2 regions of the Amycolatopsis sp. TNS106 genome follow, and region 1 is predicted to be linked to the other one. Evidence: riboswitches for the same ligand, from Rfam matches in the RefSeq annotation. Region 1 holds a riboswitch; the other holds the start of a gene.
The links. Region 1 has a riboswitch for glycine ahead of gcvP (aminomethyl-transferring glycine dehydrogenase). Riboswitches for the same ligand answer to the same signal wherever they lie in the genome.
Positions count from the first base shown of each region.

Region 1 (3,862 bases):
CTCGATCTGGACCCGCGACGTCGGCCGCGCCTTCCGCGTCGCGCGTGGTGTCGAAGCGGGGAACCTGTCGGTCAACTCGCATTCATCCGTCCGGTACTGGACGCCGTTCGGCGGGTTCAAGCAGTCCGGGCTCGGCCGGGAACTCGGCCCGGACGCGCTCGACGCCTTCACCGAGACCAAGAACGTTTTCATCAGCACGGAGGAATGATGGTTCAGCGTTTCGAGGGCCGCGTCGCGGTCATCACCGGCGGTAGCAGCGGCATCGGCCTCGCCACCGCGCGGCGGCTGGCGAGCGAAGGCGCGAAGGTCGTCATCGGCGACATCTCCGCCGAGGCGGGCAAGGCCGCGGCCGACGAGGTCGGCGGGCTGTTCGTGCAGGCCGACGTCACCGACGCCGAGCAGGTCGAGGCCCTGTTCCAGACCACTGTGGACACCTTCGGCTCGGTCGACGTCGCGTTCAACAACGCGGGCATCTCCCCGCCCGAGGACGACTCGATCCTCACGACGGGCATCGACGCGTGGGAGAAGGTGCAGAAGGTCAACCTGACGTCGGTGTACCTGTGCTGCAAGGCCGTGTTGCCGCATATGCAGCGGCAGGGGAAGGGTTCGATCATCAACACGGCGTCGTTCGTCGCGGTGATGGGCGCGGCGACGTCGCAGATCTCCTACACCGCGTCGAAGGGCGGGGTGCTGGCGATGAGCCGGGAGCTGGGCGTGCAGTTCGCGCGGGAGAACATCCGGGTCAACGCGCTGTGCCCGGGCCCAGTGAACACGCCGCTGCTCAAGGAGCTGTTCGCGAAGGACCCCGAGCGGGCGGCGCGGCGGCTGGTGCACGTGCCGGTCGGGCGGTTCGCGGAGCCGGAGGAGATCGCGGCTGCCGTCGCGTTCCTGGCGAGCGACGACGCCTCGTTCATCACGGCGTCGCAGTTCCTGGTGGACGGCGGTATCTCGGGCGCCTACGTCACCCCGCTCTGACGACGTCACGCATTTAGTCCTCTGAATGCGATGGTCCTCGGCTGCTCTGTCCGTGAAGGCCTCCTTGAGGGACCCAGAGTCCCTCAAGGAGGCCTTCACGGACTCGGGGGCAGGGAGCGGAAGGACGCTTTCCTCTGAATTCGTGCCGTCACTCGTCCCGGTGGCTGGGATGGCGGGCCGCTGACCTGCGCTGTAGTCCTGACAACGCGTAGCCAGCAGCCAGGACCACCCAGGAGGCCCAGCATGACCCGGCAGATGAGCACCGCCATGCGTGACTGCATCGACCTGTGCAACGAGTGCCACGTCCGGTGCGAGGAGATGATGACGCGCTGTATGGAGTTGGGCGGTGCGAAGCTCGGCATGATGATGGTGACCTGCGCGGACATGTCCCGCATGTGCGCCGACATGATGATGCGCTGCTCCGCCATGGTCGCCGACCTCGAGATGATGCGCATGTGCGCGAAGATGTGCGGCCTCGCCTCCCAGATGATGCGGATGTGCGCCGACGAGTGCGCCAAGACCGGTGACGCCGAACTCGCCGACGCCGCCGCCATGATGACGCGCTGTGCCGACCTCTGCGGCACCATCACCGCCGAGATGATGATGGAGAACGCGTAACTCGCGTGCTCGGAGCCGTCACGCGAGTGACGGCTCCGAGCACGCAAGTGACGTGCTCGGCTGGAAGTAGACGCGCGTCGAACACGCCAGGTACGGTGTGCGCACAACTTCAGACAGGGCCGTCGAGCTGGAGCGGGAGAGCCCCCACGAACGTGGTGGGGCACCGAAGGAGCAAACTCCCCGGAATCTCTCAGGTACCCACTACCGCTTCACGCGAGGCCACTCTGGAAAGCAGGCGCGCAAGTGCGTCTCACCCAAGGTGAAAGCCACCCGCAACGGTGGTGAAACTCTCAGGTGCCATGACAGAGGGGGAGTTCCCAGCGCACCGGTCTATCCGGCGCCTGACCCAAGGAGCTCCCTTGACCAGTACGTCCTTCGACGACCGGCACATCGGCCCCTCGGAGTCCGAGCAGGCCAAGATGCTCGCCGAGGTCGGCTACGGCAGTCTCGATGCCCTGGTGCAGGCCGCCGTGCCGTCCGCGATCCGGGTCACCCGCGACCTCGAACTTCCCCCCGCCGCGTCCGAAGAGGACGCCATCGCCGAGCTTCGCGCGCTCGCCGCGCTCAACAAGCCGATGACGCAGATGATCGGCCTCGGCTTCCACGACACGGTCACCCCGGCGGTCATTCGCCGCAACGTGCTGGAGAACCCGGCCTGGTACACGGCGTACACGCCGTATCAGCCGGAGATCTCGCAGGGCCGTCTCGAAGCCCTCCTCAACTTCCAGACCATGGTCTCCGAGCTGGCCGGCCTCGCCACCGCGAACGCTTCCCTGCTCGACGAGTCCACCGCCGTCGCCGAGGCCGTCATGCTGATGCGCCGCGCGTCCAAGGCGAAGTCGAACAAGGTCGTGCTCGACGCCGAGTGCCTGCCGCAGACCATCGCCGTCGTCCGCACCCGCGCCGAGGCCATGGGCGTCGAGGTCGAGGTCCGTGACCTGCTCACGGGCCTGCCGGAGGAGTTCTTCGGTGTCGTCGTCCAGTACCCGGGCGCTTCCGGTGTCCTGCGTGGCGCGGGCTTCTACTCCGCCATCTCCGAGACCGCGAAGGCCGCCGGCGCGCTGTACACCGTCGCCGCCGACCTGCTCGCCCTCACGCTGATCACCGCGCCGGGTGAGTTCGGCGCCGACATCGCCGCCGGTTCCACCCAGCGCTTCGGTGTCCCGCTCGGGTACGGCGGGCCGCACGCCGGGTACATGGCCGTCCGCGCCGGGCTCGAGCGCTCGCTGCCGGGCCGCCTGGTCGGGGTCTCGGTCGACGCCGACGGCAACCCCGCGTACCGCCTCGCCCTGCAGACCCGCGAGCAGCACATTCGCCGCGAGAAGGCGACCTCCAACATCTGCACCGCGCAGGTGCTGCCCGCCGTGCTCGCCGCGATGTACGCGGTCTACCACGGCCCCGACGGCCTCAAGCGCATCGCGACCCGCGTCCACGGACTCGCCGCGGGCCTGGCCGACGCCCTCCGCGCGGCGGGCGTCGAGGTCGTCCACGAGGGCTTCTTCGACACCGTCCTCGCCCGCATGCCCGGGCAGGCCGAAGCGGTCGTCGCGGTCGCACGGGAGAACGGGATCAACCTCGGCCCGGTCGACGCCGACCACGTCCGCGTCGCCGTCGACGAGGTCACCACGCCCGCGATCATCGCCAAGGTGCTCAACGCCTTCGGTATCGACGCTGCCGACACCCAGGCCGCCGAAGCCCGCGCCCTCCCCACCGGCCTCGACCGCGAGAGCGAGTACCTCACGCACGAGGTCTTCCACTCCCACCGCTCCGAGACCGCGATGCTGCGCTACCTGCGCAGCCTGTCCGACCTCGACTACGCGCTCGACCGAGGCATGATCCCGCTCGGCTCCTGCACGATGAAGCTCAACGCCACCACCGAGATGGAGCCGATCAGCTGGCGCGAGTTCGCGGGGATCCACCCGTTCGCGCCCGCCGACCAGGCCGAGGGCTACCACGTCCTCGTCGAGCAGCTGTCCGGCTGGCTGGCCGAGGTCACCGGCTACGACAAGGTGTCGCTGCAGCCGAACGCGGGCAGCCAGGGCGAGCTCGCCGGCCTGCTCGCGATCCGCGCGTACCACCACGCCAACGGCCAGGCCGAACGCGAGGTCTGCCTGATCCCGTCGTCCGCCCACGGCACGAACGCCGCCTCCGCGGTCATGGCCGGGATGCGCGTCGTCGTGGTGAAGTGCACCGCCGAGGGCAACGTCGACCTCGACGACCTGCGCGCCAAGGTCGAGGCCCACCGCGACACGCTGTCCGCGATCATGGT
Region 1 is NZ_CP024972.1:8,415,812-8,419,673, forward strand. Features, by position in the region: gene CVV72_RS39080 (aldehyde dehydrogenase) at 1-208, shown strand, start outside; gene CVV72_RS39085 (3-oxoacyl-ACP reductase) at 208-975, shown strand; gene CVV72_RS39090 (hypothetical protein) at 1,219-1,593, shown strand; glycine riboswitch at 1,717-1,810, shown strand; gene gcvP (aminomethyl-transferring glycine dehydrogenase) at 1,953-3,862, shown strand, end outside.

Region 2 (3,862 bases), 2.6 Mb from region 1:
CCTGGCTGCCGGCGTTCGGCTGGAGGGAGACCGCGTCGTAGCCGGTGATGCCGGCGAGCCACCGCTCCAGGTCCTTCACGACGGTCAGCAGACCGGCCGCGTCCTCGGCGGGCGCGAACGGGTGCAGACCGGCGAACTCGGGCCAGGTGATCGGCTCCATCTCGGCCGTGGCATTGAGCTTCATCGTGCAGGAACCGAGCGGGATCATGCTCCGGTCGAGCGCGAGGTCCTTGTCGGACAACGACCTCAGGTACCGGAGCAGCGCCGTCTCGGAGCGATGCGCGTGGAAGACCGGATGCGTCAGGTACTCACTCGTGCGGCGCAGATCCGGCGGGAAGCCGTCCGCGGTGTCCGCGTCCAGCGAGTCCACATCGGACACCGCGACCCCGAACGCCTTCCACACCAGGGAAAGGTGTTCACGGGTCGTCGTCTCGTCGCAGGCGACGGCGACGTGGTCGGAGTCCACGAGCCGCAGGTTGACCCCGAGTTCCCTCGCGGTGGCGACGACGCCCTTCGCGCGGCCGGGGACGGCGGCCATGACGGTGTCGAAGAACTCGCAGTGCACGACGTCGACACCGCTCTCGGCGAGCCCCGCCGCGAGCACGGTGGCCATCCGGTGGGCGCGGTTCGCGATGGCGCGCAGGCCTTCGGGGCCGTGGTAGACCGCGTACATCGACGCGATCACCGCCAGCAGGACCTGGGCGGTGCAGATGTTGCTCGTCGCCTTCTCGCGGCGGATGTGCTGCTCGCGGGTCTGGAGCGCGAGCCGGTACGCGGGCGCGCCGTCGGCGTCCTTCGACACCCCGACCAGCCGTCCGGGCAGCTGCCGTTCGAGCCCCTGCCGGACGGCGAGGTACGCCGCGTGCGGCCCGCCGAAGCCCATCGGGACCCCGAACCGCTGGGTGGATCCGATCGCGACGTCGGCGCCGAGCTCACCGGGCGACCGCAGCAGGGTCAGCGCCAGCGGGTCCGCGGCCATCACCACCGCCGCGTCCAGCGCCTTGGCCTCGGCGATGGTGTGGTCCCATTCGCGGACGACGCCCGACGCGCCGGGATACGACAGCAGCACTCCGAAGAAGTCGCCGCCGAGCCCGAGCCCGGTGATGCCCTGGGACAGATCCGCGGTCACCAGCTCGATGCCGAGCGGTTCGGCACGAGTGCGCAGGACCTCGATCGTCTGCGGAAGGGTGTCCTCGTCGACCACGAACCGGTTCGACTTCGCCTTGCCCGCGCGGCGGACCAGCGTCATCGCCTCCGCGACGGCGGTCGCCTCGTCCAGCATGGAGGCGTTGGCGATCGGCAGGCCGGTCAGGTCGGAGACCATGGTCTGGAAGTTGAGGAGCGCTTCGAGCCGGCCCTGCGAGATCTCCGGCTGATACGGCGTGTACGCGGTGTACCAGGCCGGGCTCTCCAGCACGTTCCGGCGGATCACCGGCGGGGTCACGGTGTCGTGGTAGCCGAGGCCGATCATCTGGACCATCGGGCGGTTGCGCGCGGCCAGCGCGCGGAGTTCGGCGAGCGCTCCGGTCTCGGTGGCGGGCGGCGGCAGATCGGGCGGTGCCACGGACTCCCGCAGCGACGCGGGGACGGCCCGCTCGGCGAGTTCATCGAGGGAGGCGACACCGACGACGTCGAGGATGCGCGCGAGTTCTTCGGTGCCGGGACCGATGTGCCGGTCCGCGAAGGGGGTTCCGGATTCGAGAGCGGCCAGTGAAACGGGCTCCATCGGGGACCTCCCAGGACGCGGGGGTGGGGCCGGGACGATTGTCCTGGCCCTCCCCACTCTGTCCGTACCCCCGGTGGGGGCGCCTGAGAGTTTCACCCGAGTGTTGAGCCGGGCTTGCACCGTCGGCGGGGCCGCCAGGCTGTGACCTGGCGAACCACTTTCCAGAGGCGTCTCTTCCGCGCGGTCCAGGGTGCCTGAGAGGTTCCGGGGAGGACTTGCTCCTTCGGCGCCGAGCTCAACGGTTATCGACTCGGTCTCTCCCGCGCGGATTCGTCGACCGCGGAAGTGAGCCTACCCTGCCGCCCGTGCGGCTTCATGATCAGCCGGTGCGACGTGCGTTACGGCGCTGCGTGAGCTCGTCCGGCGTGACCGTTTCGATCACGCCGCCGTCGGCCCGCTCGGCCGGGAACTCGTGGATGGTGCCGCTGATCTCCTGCATCGCTCCGCTGACCGCGATCCCGAAGACACCCTGCCCGCCCTGGAGTAAATCGACGATCTCTTCGGGCGAAGTGCACTCGTAGACGGTGGTGCCGTCGGAGAACAGGGTGACCTTGGCGAGGTCGCGGACGCCGCGCAGGCGCAGGTGCTCGACGGCGACGCGGATGTTCTGCAGGGAGACACCGGTGTCCAGCAGCCGCTTGACGACCTTCAGGACGAGGATGTCCTTGAACGAGTAGAGCCGCTGCGAACCGGAGCCGTGCGCCGTGCGGATACTCGGCGCGACCAGCTTCGTGCGGGCCCAGTAGTCGAGCTGACGGTAGGTGATCCCGGCGATCTGGCAGGCGGCGGGGCCGCGGTAGCCGACGAGTTCGTCCGGGAGGGAAGAGTCGGGGAACAACTCGCCCTGCTCGCCGTCAGCGACCGGAACGAGCGGCTCTTGAGGGCTACCAGCCTCGACCACGCCATGCCTCCCCTCGCCCGACCTGGCGGCCGGCGAACAAAGCCGCGCGGACCCACGTGAGTCCGCACCGGAGTTCCTCGTCAAGACGAATGCCCCAGACATCCGAATCACACCTTGGCGATTCACCTTCATTGACGGTAAGCGCGTCCGGCAAAGCGGTCAACGCGACGCGCGGTCGGCCTCAAGCTCTTCTTGAGGCTTGTCGAGCACGGTCCCCCATTCGGCGGCACGGTTGCCAGTTTTACTCAGCCGTGTTATTTTTTACTCATGCAAGTAACTCCTTCCACCCAGAGTGCCATGCAAGAGGTCCAGGCGGAGCTGGGGCTGTCGGTCACCGAGGCGGCCCGGCGGGCCCAGATCATCGGCGCGACGATCGCGACGATCTCCGACCTCGGCTATCACAAGACGTCGTTCGCCAAGATCAAGGAGCGCGCCGGGCTGTCCAGCACCCGGATCATCTCGTACCACTTCACCAACAAGGCGGGCCTGATGCAGGCCGTGGTCACCACCGCGACAGGGATGAAGGACAAGTTCCTCGAGGAGCGGATCCAGGGCACGACCGACCGGGCCGGGCTGCTGCGCGGCTACATCGAGTCGGAGATCGCGTTCCTCGGCTCGTACCCGGAACTGGTGCGGGTCATGGTCGAAATGGGCTCGAGCGGCTCGGACGCCGAGGGCTGGTTCATGTCGGCGCCGCTGGTCGAGGAGTTCCGGACCGGCCGGCTCGAACGTCAGCTCCGCCAGGGACAGCAGGAAGGCGCCTTCGGCGATTTCGCGCCGGACGTGATGGCGCTGTCGATCGCGCAGGCCATCGACGGCGTCGCGGCGAAGTTCGCGGCGGACCCGAAGCTGGACCTGGAGCGGTACGGGCGGGAACTGGCGGACCTGTTCGTCAAGGCGACCGCCGCCTGAGTGCCCTAGGCCCAGTACCCGTTGTGACCGCAGGTGCGGGTGGGGCAAACGGGCGAACACGGGCCGGCGACTTCACGTGACCGACGGGACGACACGCGTGATCAGGCGGACGACACGCGTGAGCCGATGGACGACACGCGTGATCAGGCGGACGACTCGCGGCGGGGACCCTTCACGAAGTCCGTGGCCGCCGCGAACCGCGTTCAGAGGATTAAGCGCGCATGAAAGAAGGGGCGGCACCAGCCGGCGCCGCCCCTTCGTCAAGTCTCAGGATCAGGTGTCCGCGCCGCGGAAGTCCTCCGGCGAGACCGAGTCGAGGAACT
Region 2 is NZ_CP024972.1:2,186,963-2,190,824, forward strand. Features, by position in the region: gene gcvP (aminomethyl-transferring glycine dehydrogenase) at 1-1,726, opposite strand, end outside; glycine riboswitch at 1,898-1,999, opposite strand; gene CVV72_RS09835 (MerR family transcriptional regulator) at 2,046-2,627, opposite strand; gene CVV72_RS09840 (TetR/AcrR family transcriptional regulator) at 2,925-3,539, shown strand; gene CVV72_RS09845 (bifunctional nuclease family protein) at 3,813-3,862, opposite strand, start outside.
Region 2: it holds a riboswitch for glycine, as region 1 does, so the genes downstream of both, gcvP (aminomethyl-transferring glycine dehydrogenase) here and gcvP (aminomethyl-transferring glycine dehydrogenase) in region 1, are expected to answer to the same signal.